Regions from separate parts of the Kitasatospora sp. MBT66 genome, predicted to be linked through region 3. Evidence: riboswitches for the same ligand, from Rfam matches in the RefSeq annotation. Region 3 holds a riboswitch; each other region holds the start of a gene.
The links. A riboswitch is a leader RNA that binds a small molecule or an ion and turns the genes downstream of it on or off. The one in region 3 is predicted to bind cobalamin.
Positions count from the first base shown of each region.

Region 1: another riboswitch for cobalamin. It lies ahead of BI06_RS55010 (prenyltransferase/squalene oxidase repeat-containing protein); the one in region 3 lies ahead of BI06_RS25010 (HoxN/HupN/NixA family nickel/cobalt transporter).
Region 2: another riboswitch for cobalamin. It lies ahead of BI06_RS01720 (CoA-acylating methylmalonate-semialdehyde dehydrogenase); the one in region 3 lies ahead of BI06_RS25010 (HoxN/HupN/NixA family nickel/cobalt transporter).

Region 1 covers NZ_JAIY01000002.1:73,461-76,726, forward strand. The annotation lists gene BI06_RS01750 (hypothetical protein) at 1-951, opposite strand, end outside; cobalamin riboswitch at 1,080-1,157, opposite strand; cobalamin riboswitch at 1,248-1,381, shown strand; gene BI06_RS55010 (prenyltransferase/squalene oxidase repeat-containing protein) at 1,533-3,266, shown strand, end outside.
Region 2 covers NZ_JAIY01000002.1:65,617-68,882, reverse strand. The annotation lists gene BI06_RS01725 (acyl-CoA dehydrogenase family protein) at 1-357, opposite strand, end outside; gene BI06_RS01720 (CoA-acylating methylmalonate-semialdehyde dehydrogenase) at 354-1,853, opposite strand; cobalamin riboswitch at 2,118-2,309, opposite strand; gene BI06_RS01715 (amidohydrolase) at 2,442-3,266, opposite strand, start outside.
Region 3 covers NZ_JAIY01000010.1:94,079-97,344, reverse strand. The annotation lists gene BI06_RS25020 (Fpg/Nei family DNA glycosylase) at 1-691, shown strand, start outside; partial or broken gene BI06_RS25015 (ArsR/SmtB family transcription factor) at 831-1,166, opposite strand; cobalamin riboswitch at 1,250-1,443, shown strand; gene BI06_RS25010 (HoxN/HupN/NixA family nickel/cobalt transporter) at 1,475-2,626, shown strand; gene BI06_RS25005 (DUF2075 domain-containing protein) at 2,698-3,266, opposite strand, start outside.

The sequences.
Region 1 (3,266 bases), on a different contig from region 3:
CTGGGCGATCAGGAAGTCGATCGGGGTCTTGCCGGCGCCGCTGGTGAACTCGGCGCCCTGGGGGTTGATGCCGCAGGCGTTGAGGCCGGAGACGGCCCAGCCGTTGGAGTCGGTGTTGGCGCCCCACATCGAGTTGAACGCACCGGAGGCGACCAGCTTGCCCTTGAGGAAGTTCTTCGCGGCGACCACCGCGGCATCGGTGTTGGGGACGCCGCCGCTGCACAGGGAGGCCATGGCGGCGCCCGTCATGTCGATGTCGCTGCCCTGGGCGAGCGCCGTCGGGTCGCCGGCGGCCTTGCTGTAGTTCCAGCCGCCGTCGTTGTGCTGGTTGGCGCGCACGGCGGCGACCGAGGCGTCCAGCAGGGACTGCGGCACGCGCCTGGTGCCGCTCTGGGTCCTGGCGCCGCCGAGGGCGAGCAGGCCGAAGACGGTGCCGTTGAAGTTGGCGGACGGGCCGTAGTAGCCGGGCTCGGCGGTCTGCCAGTAGGCGGCCAGGTCCGCGACCAGGTTGCGGCCGGGCCCGACGCGCGCGGGGTCGATCCCGGCGGCGTAGGCGTTCAGGATGCCGCGCTCGTAGTCGGTGACGACCGGCGAGGCGCTGGGCCAGGCGGGCGCGGCGAGCTGGTTGCGGTAGACGAGGCGGGCGTTCTTGGTGGCGTCCCCGCCGGGCGTGACGTCCGCCGCCGCGGTGCCGGCCGCCGCCAGCGCGCTGAAGGCCCACTCGTTGGAGAGCCCGCCGCCGGTGACGTAGCTGCCGTCGGCGGCCTGGAGGGACTTCAGATAGGTGACGCCGGTGCTCTTCGAGGTGGCTGTCTGGGCCGGGGTGGCGGTCGCCTGCGCGGGAACGGCCGACAGCAGCAGGGCTCCGGCCGCCAGCGGGACGGTCACCGCGGCGGCGGTGCGGGAGGCGGCGGTGCGGGAGGCGGCGGTGCGTGAGGTGAGGAAGGACACGGGACACTCCTTGGGGTGGCGGGCGCCGACCCGGCCCCGGCCCCTTGCACCCCTGCGGGAGCACGGCGGCCGGAGCGGCCGCCGCCCGGCTCGCGTGGGCAGGCTTTCGCCGTGGTGCGCGGCCGGGCGGGCATTCGGACTCGGGGCGCCGACGGACGGCACCCCACACCGCTGCGCGTCAGCCCCGGATTCGCACCGGGTTCCCCCGCTCGGCCACCGCGGACGCTACCGCACGGCGTAGGCGCCGACGAGGGCTTGTGATCCAGGTGACGTGCCGTTGACTCCCAGTTCGGCAGCGTGGTCTGATGAACCGGTTTTTCACCCTCGGCACCCAGGGGAAGCCGGTCCGAATCCGGCGCTGACCCGCAACCGTAGATCCGCCCCCCCGGGCGGATGAGCCGGAATGCCTGGACCGGGGTCTGTTCTCGAAGTACTTGCGTCGTCGCGGACTACGACGTGGTCATGGCGGTCCCCATGCCTGTCGGGGGCTGCCGGCTGCGCCGTTGCACCCGCGTCGATCGACCAGGGAGTAGCCGGTGAGGGTCAGCAGCAGTCGTACGCGGCACAGAGGCAGGGGAGTCGTGTCCCTGCTGGTCACCGGGGCGGTCGCGGTTGCGGCGGGCGGTACGGTGCTGCTCGCCAACCCCCGGGCCGCGGTCGCGGACCCGATCGAGGACTGCACGACGACCACCGGCGCGATCGTCGCCGTCGACTTCGGCCACTGGGGCGGCGGTGTCGTCCGCGGCTGCGACGCCGACCCCAGCACCGGCATGAACCTGCTGCACAAGGCCGGATTCACCACCGCCGGCACCGAGCACGACGGACCGGCCTTCATCTGCCGCCTGGGCACCGGAAGCTTCAACGGCGGCACCCAGTACCCGACCCCGGCCGAGGAGCCCTGCACCACCACCCCGCAGGCGACGGCGTACTGGTCGTACTGGATCGCCGCTCCGGGCCAACAGACCTGGTCCTACAGCCAGTTCGGCGCCGCGACGCAGAAGCCCAAGCCGGGGGAGGTGGAGGCCTGGGTCTACGGGGGCACCGACATCGGCGGCACCAGCGGGGCGCCGTCCTTCACCCCGGACTCGGTCCGGGCCAGGAACACCGGGCCCTCGCCGTCCGCCTCGCCGTCCGCCTCGCCCACCGCGACGGCGAGTCCGACCGGCCCGGCCCGCACCGGCGACCCCGCCGCCGCGGCCGCCTGGCTGGTCGCCCGCCTGGTCGACGGCGACCACATGGAGAACTGGGCCTTCGAGGGCCCCGACTACCCCCGCACCGCGCAGACCGCGATCGCGCTCGCCGCCGCCGGGACCCAGGACCCGGCGCTGCGCAAGGTCCTCGCCTTCCTCCGGGCCCACACCGACGCCTACCTGTACCCCGACGGCCCGGCCGGCAAGCCCGACTCCGGCGCCGCCGCCCTGCTCGCCCTCGTCGCCGGGAGCACCGAGGGCGACCCCCGGTCCTTCGGCGGCCGGGACCTCCTCGCCGCGCTCACCGACCATGTGTGCGCCGGGCCGGGCGAGAACGGCAAGTGCACCGCCGCCGGGGACTTCCACGGCGCCTCCTCGCCCTGGGCGCAGGCATGGGCGGTCATCGCCCTGCGCCGCGCCGGTGTCACGCCGCCCGCGTCGGCGCTCGCGCGCTTCGCGGTCCTCCAGTGCGCCGACGGCGGCATGGCCGGATCGATGATCGTCGCGGGCGGCTACTGCGAGTCCGACCCCGGCTCCACCAGCCTGGCCGTCCTCGCCCTGCGCGGTGTCGCCGACCAGGAGTCGACGGCGAAGAAGGCCGCCGAGCAACTCGCCGCGAGCCAGCAGGCCGACGGCTCCTACGCCCCCTACGCCGGTGCCCCCGGCGACACCGGCAGCACCGCCCACGCGGCCCAGGCACTGCTGGCCGTCGGCCAGGGCGCCCGGCAGTCCGCCGCCAAGGCGTGGATCGCCGCCCGCCAGGGCGAGGACGGCGGCGTCCGGCCCGACGAGGCGACGCCCGACGCCGACCCGGCCGCCACCGAGCAGGCCGTCCTGGCCCTGACCGGCACCGACCTCGGCACCGTCCGCCACAACCCGGACGGCGCCACCACCCCGCCCGCCGGGCGGACCCCCGACCCGGCCCGGGGCAGCGCCTACCTGACCGACCGCGCGCGCCTGATCGACGGCCACTATTACGAGGCCTTCCCGGCCTTCGCCGACTTCGGCCTCACCATCGACGGCGCCTTCGCCCTCGCCGCCACCGGCACCGACGACACCGCGCTGCGCGGGATCGTCGACTTCCTGGACCGGCAGGGCAAGGACGCCAACGACCGCACCGTCAAC
Region 2 (3,266 bases), on a different contig from region 3:
CTCGGCCGTGCAGAGCCGGGGCAGCCAGCGGGCGCGCTGGGCGTCGTCGCCGTGGCGGTCGACCATCCAGGCGACCATGTTGTGGATGGAGAGGTAGGCGGCGATGGACGGGCAGCCGGTGGCGAGGGCCTCGAAGGCGACCGCGCCGTCGCGGCGGGTGAGGCCGGAGCCGCCGGACTCCTCCCGCACGTAGACGCCGGCCAGGCCGAGTTCGCCGGCCTTGCGCAGCACGTCGACCGGGAAGTGCTTGGTGTGGTCCCACTCCACGGCGTTCGGGGCGAGGTGCTCGTCGGCGAAGGCCCTGGTGGTCGCGGCGATCGCGCGCTGGTCGTCGGTGAGATCGTGCACGGCGCTCATCCCATCGTCGGCATGGTGAAGCTGGCGCCTTCCTTGACCCCGGAGGGCCAGCGCGAGGTCACCGTGCGGGTGCGGGTGTAGAAGCGGATCGAGTCCGGGCCGTGCTGGTTGAGGTCGCCGAAACCGGAGCGCTTCCAGCCGCCGAAGGTGTGGTAGGCGATCGGCACCGGGATCGGCACGTTGACGCCGACCATGCCGGTGTTGACCCGGCGGGTGAAGTCGCGGGCGGTGTCTCCGTCGCGGGTGTAGATGGCCACGCCGTTGCCGAACTCGTGCTCGCTGGGCAGGCGCAGGGCTTCCTCGTAGTCGGCGGCGCGGACCACGCTCAGCACCGGGCCGAAGATCTCCTCGCGGTGGATGCGCATCCCCGGCGTCACCCGGTCGAACAGCGAGGGGCCGAGGAAGAAGCCCTCCTCGTGGCCCTCCAGCCGGAAGTCGCGTCCGTCGACGACGAGTTCGGCGCCCTCCTCGACCCCGAGGTCCAGGTAGCCGCGGACCCGCTCCAGCGCGTCCCGGCCGACCAGCGGGCCGAAGTCCGCAGCGGGGTCGTCCGAGCGGCCGACCTTCAGCGCGCCGATCCGCTCGACCAGCTTGGCCACCAGGGCGTCGGCGGTCTCCTCGCCGACCGGGACGGCCACCGAGATCGCCATGCAGCGCTCGCCCGCCGAGCCGTAGCCGGCGCCGACCAGCGCGTCCGCCGCCTGGTCGAGGTCGGCGTCGGGCATCACGATCATGTGGTTCTTGGCGCCGCCGAAGCACTGGGCGCGCTTGCCGTGGGCGGCCGCGGTCGCGTAGACGTACTGGGCGATCGGGGTGGAGCCGACGAAGCCGACCGCCTGCACCCGGGGATCCTCCAGCAGGGTGTCGACGGCCTCCTTGCCGCCGTTCACCACGTTCAGCACGCCGGGCGGCAGTCCGGCCTCCAGGAACAGTTCGGCGAGCCGCAGCGGCACCGAGGGGTCGCGCTCGGAGGGCTTGAGCACGAAGGCGTTGCCGCAGGCCAGCGCGGGTGCGGCCTTCCAGAGCGGGATCATCGCGGGGAAGTTGAACGGGGTGATGCCGGCGACCACGCCGAGCGGCTGGCGCATCGAGTACACGTCGATGCCGGTGCCGGCGTTGTCGGTGAACTCGCCCTTGAGCAGGTGCGGGATCCCGGCCGCGAACTCGACCACCTCCAGGCCGCGCTGGAGGTCCCCGTGGGCGTCGGCGACGGTCTTGCCGTGCTCGGCGGAGAGCAGCCGGGCGAGCGATTCCCGCTCCTGCTCGACGAGTTGGAGGAAGCGCAGCAGCACCCGGGCCCGGCGCTGCGGGTTCCAGGCCGCCCACGCGGGCTGGGCCTGCGCCGCGTCGGCGATCACGGCCTCGACCTCGGCGCGGCTCGCGAGCGGCACCCGGGCCTGGACGCGGCCGGTGTTGGGGTCGTGGACGTCGCCGAAGCGGCCGGAGGTGCCGGCGGTGCGCTTGCCGCCGACGAAGTGGGTGAGTTCGGGGACGATCGACTCGGGGACGATCGACTCGGGGGTGGTCGACTCGGGGGTGGTCGGGTCGGGGAGCATTGATTCCTTCTCTCGTCAGGATGGGGAGAGGAGGAGTGGAGGCCGCGCCGGTGCGCGGGCGCACGGTGGTGCACCCGGCGGCAGGACGGCGGCGGCGGACGAACCGTCAGCGCGGGTGCGCCCCGGGGTTCGTCGGCACGGCAGAGCCGGGGGCGGTGGAACGCGAGCAGCCCGGATTCATGCGTGTCGTCTCCATCCTCGTGGAAAACACGGACCTTCCGCGGCCGGTATCCTGACTCCCGGATCGACGCGCGCCCCCGGGCCTTCCCGGCTGGCTGCCAGTGGCCGAACTCCTGCGAGGACGAACTCCCCGGTCACAGTGGCGGGACCGTGCCGGACTTTCACCGGCTTCCCTGACACCGCGGACCTGTTCCGACCATATAGTTGGACGTCCTAGTAAGTCCAGAGCCCCTTGCCGTCCGGGCGCGTCGGAGCACGCACCACCGGGAACGCGACGGGCCCCGGGGAGCACCCCGGGGCCCGGACGGCAGTCGACGCGACGTCAGACAGCCTCACCAGGAAGCGTCTTCACTCGGCGGCGTGGACCAGCTCGCCCCCGACATAGGTGCGCAGCACCCGGGCGGAGGCGATCTCCTCGGGCGGGCCGGTGAGGATGTCGCGGTCCAGGACGACCAGGTCGGCCAGCAGACCGGGCGCGAGCACCCCGGCGTCGTCGTGCCCGTTCACATGGGCGGTGCCCGCCGTGTAAGCGGCGATCGCCGAGGCCAGGTCGAGCCGCTGCTCGGGCAGGAACACCCGGTCGTCCTCGGCCTCCGGCTCCCGCCGGTTGACCGCGACGTGCAGACCGGCCAGCGGGTCCGGGCTGCTCACCGGCCAGTCGCTGCCCGCCGCCAGGGTGGCCCCGGCCCGCAGCAGCGCGCCGAACGGGTACTGCCAGGCGGCGCGCTCCGGGCCGAGGAAGGGGATGGTCAGCTCGTCCATCTGCGGCTCGTGCGCCGCCCACAGCGGCTGGATGTTGGCGATCGCGCCGAGCCGGGCGAACCGGGGCAGGTCGTCCGGGTGGACCACCTGGAGGTGGGCGAGGTGGTGGCGGGTGTCGCGCCGGCCGTTGGCGGCACGGGCGGCCTCGACCGCGTCCAGCGCCTCGCGCACTGCCCGGTCGCCGAGGGCGTGGAAGTGCACCTGGAAGTCCAGCGCGTCGAGTGCGGTCACGTACTCGCGCAGGGCGAGCGGATCGACGAAGCTGAGGCCGGAGTTGGCGGTGGCGCAGCCGCAGCCGTCCAGATAGGGGCTGGTCATCGCGGCGGTGAAGTTCTCCGCGATGCCGTCCTGCATGATCTTCACCGAGCCGGCCCGGAACCTGCCGTGGGCGGACTCGGCGCGGCGCTCGAC
Region 3 (3,266 bases):
GGCCGTCGGCAAGCACCTGTTCCTCGGCTTCGGCGAGGACGCCTGGGTGCACATCCACCTCGGCCTGTACGGGGGCTTCGGCTTCGCCGCGATCGGCGACGGCCCGGTGCCGGCGCCGGTCGGGCTGGTCCGGCTGCGGTTGGAGAACGACGAGCACGTCGCCGATCTGCGCGGCCCCAACACCTGCGCGCTGATCACCGGCGCCGAGAAGGCCGCGGTGGCCGCCAGGCTCGGCCCCGACCCGCTGCGCGCCGACGCCGACCCGGAGGCCGCCTGGCGGCGGATGGCGGCCAGCCGGACGACGGTCGCCGCCCTGCTGATGGACCAGAAGGTGCTGGCCGGGGTGGGGAACGTCTACCGCGCCGAGGTGCTGTTCCGGCACGGCATCGATCCGCACCGGACGGGCCGCGAGCTGCTCCGGGCCGAGTGGGACGCGATCTGGGCCGACCTGGTCGCGCTGATGCGCGAGGGCGCCGGCGCGGGCCGCATCGACACCGTGCGCCCCGAGCACACCCCCGAGGCGATGGGCCGCCCGCCGCGGGTCGACGACCACGGCGGCGAGGTGTACGTCTACCGGCGGGCCGGGATGCCGTGCCTGGTCTGCGCCACCGAGGTCCGGGCGGAGGAGCACGCCTCCCGCAATCTGTTCTGGTGCCCGTCCTGCCAGCCGGCGGGTACCCCGGCCCGCTGACCGGGCCGCTGACCGGGCCGGCTCAGCCGGTGGCCGCGTCGTGCTCGGGGTGCTCGTCGTGCCCTGGGCGTTCCGGGTGCTCGGGGTGCTCCGGGTGCTCGTCGTGCTCGTGGTGCTCGGGGGAGTCGACGGCGCACGCGTCCAGCAGGGGGCGCAGGTTCGCGTCCACGAGCCGGTAGCGCACGACACGTCCCTCCTTCTCGCCGGTCACCACCCCGGCCGTCCGGAGCAGCCGCAGGGCCTGGGAGACGGCGGGGTCGCGCATGCCGGTGGCGACCGCCAGGTCGGTGACGGCGAGCGGCCCGGTGCGGTGCAGCGCGAGCAGCAGGGCGAGGCGGCCGGGGTCGGCGAGCAGCGAGAAGCGCTCGGCCCAGGAGCGGACGTGGGCGGTGTCGCCGATCGCCGCGATGGCCTCGCAGACCCGGTGCCCGTCGATGGTGCGGTGGCCCGCGCGGTCGGCCGGTACGAGATGCATACGGGCCATTCTCGCAGGCGGGACGCTGTGATCCTGGACACCTGCGCAGGTGCGCAGCCTTGCAAGGGTCACCGCCCGCCCCCTACGGTGTTGCCCGCCGTGGTGCTCGGGAAGACCGGTGACAGACCCCCAGGGGTCCCAGTCCGGAGCGGCCCTCGCCACTGTGATCGGGGGGAAGTGTCCGTACCCATGTCGCCACTGGGCGCCTCGCGCGTCTGGGAAGGCGGGTACGGGAGCCCCGTCAGCCAGGAGACCGGCCGCGGCATCTCACGAAGTATTTCCACGAGGTGCTGGAGCGTGATCCCAGGATGACCCTGCCCGAAACCGTCGCCGCCCCGGCGGCGCCCACCGCCCTGCCCACCTTCCGATGGCGGCGGGAGGACACCGTACGGACCGCCGGCCTGATGGCCGTGATCCTGGCCATGCACGTGGTGGCCTTCGGAACGCTGATCTTCCTGGTCGCGCCGGAGAAGTACGAGGTGGGCACCCAGGTCTTCGGGGTGGGCCTGGGCATCACCGCCTACACCCTCGGCATGCGGCACGCCTTCGACGCCGACCACATCGCGGTGATCGACAACACCACCCGGAAGCTGATGGCGGACGGCAAGCGGCCGGTCTCGGTCGGCTTCTGGTTCGCGCTCGGACACTCCTCGATGGTGGTCCTGATGGCCGCCCTGGTGGCGGGCGGCGCGCAACTGGCCAGCACCCTGATGGACGACGAGTCCACCACCCACCAGTGGCTGGGCGTGGTCGGCACCTCGGCCTCCGGGGCCTTCCTCTACCTGATCGGCGCGCTCAACCTGGCCGCGCTGTTCGGCATCCTCAAGGTCTTCCGCTCGATGCGGGAGGGCCGGTTCGACGAGGCCGAGCTGGAGGACCACCTCAACTCGCGCGGCCTGCTGGCCCGGGTGCTGAACCGGGCCACCCGCTCGATCACCCGCCCCGGCCAGATGTTCCCGGTCGGCATGGTGCTCGGCCTGGGCTTCGACACCGCGACCGAGGTCACCCTGATGGTGATGGCCGGCTCCGGCGCGGCCTCCGGCCTGCCCTGGTACGCGATCGTCTGCCTGCCGCTGCTGTTCGCGGCCGGCATGAGTCTGTTCGACACCCTGGACGGCACCTTCATGAACTTCGCCTACCAGTGGGCGTTCTCCAACCCGGTGCGCAAGGTCTACTACAACCTGACCATCACCGGACTGTCCATCGCGGTGGCGTTCATCATCGGGACCATCGAACTCGTCGGCGTCCTGCACGAGAAGCTGGACCTCACCGACCCGGTGACCGGCTGGATCGCGGACATCACCCTGGACAACGTCGGCTACGCCATCGTCGGCCTGTTCGTCGTCGTCTGGGGCGCCGCCATCGCCTACTGGCGCCTCGCCGGCGTCGAGCAGAAGTGGGCCGCCCCTGCCGCCCCCGGTTCGGCGCCCGGTTCGGCGCCCGTCGGCGGCGCCGAGTAGTCCCGCCCGGCTCACCGGCGGGCCTGTGCGGGAAGTCGGACCGACCGACTTCCCGCACAGGCCCGACGGGCTCAGCCGCCCGCGAACTCGCGGAGCTTGGCGCGGGTCTCCGCGTCGGTGGAGGTGATCACGGTGCCGATCATCCCGCGGGTCAGGAGCACCTTGTAGGTGTTCCGGATCAGCCGGTCGACCTCGGTATCGGGCGTGGACCGCGTGAACACCGGGTCCTTGGACGCCGTCCGGTCGGTCACCCAGCGATCCTGCCGCCACACGAGGTCCGGGCCGAGGATCACGCCGCTCCAGTCGTACTCGAAACCCTGGGCCGTGTACACGCAGCCGACCTGCCCGAAGCCGCCCGGATCGGTGGCCCAGAGCGCGGACGGCGGGGCTCCGTCCACCGCCGAGTCGCCGTGGACGTTCCACGGCCGGGACCAGTCGCCGATGACCACGTCCTGGGGGAGGGGCTCGCCCGGCTTCGGCTTCGTGGTCCACTTCCAGCAGTACCCGGCCGACATCCGGGCACCGAACCCTTCCGCGTTCCGGGTCTGCAGCAGCAGCTCCAGCTCCAGCGGTGAGTCGACGACCTGGAGCTCCATCCGGCCGTCCGGCTCCCAGACGGCCGGCTGCTCGTCCTGCAGGC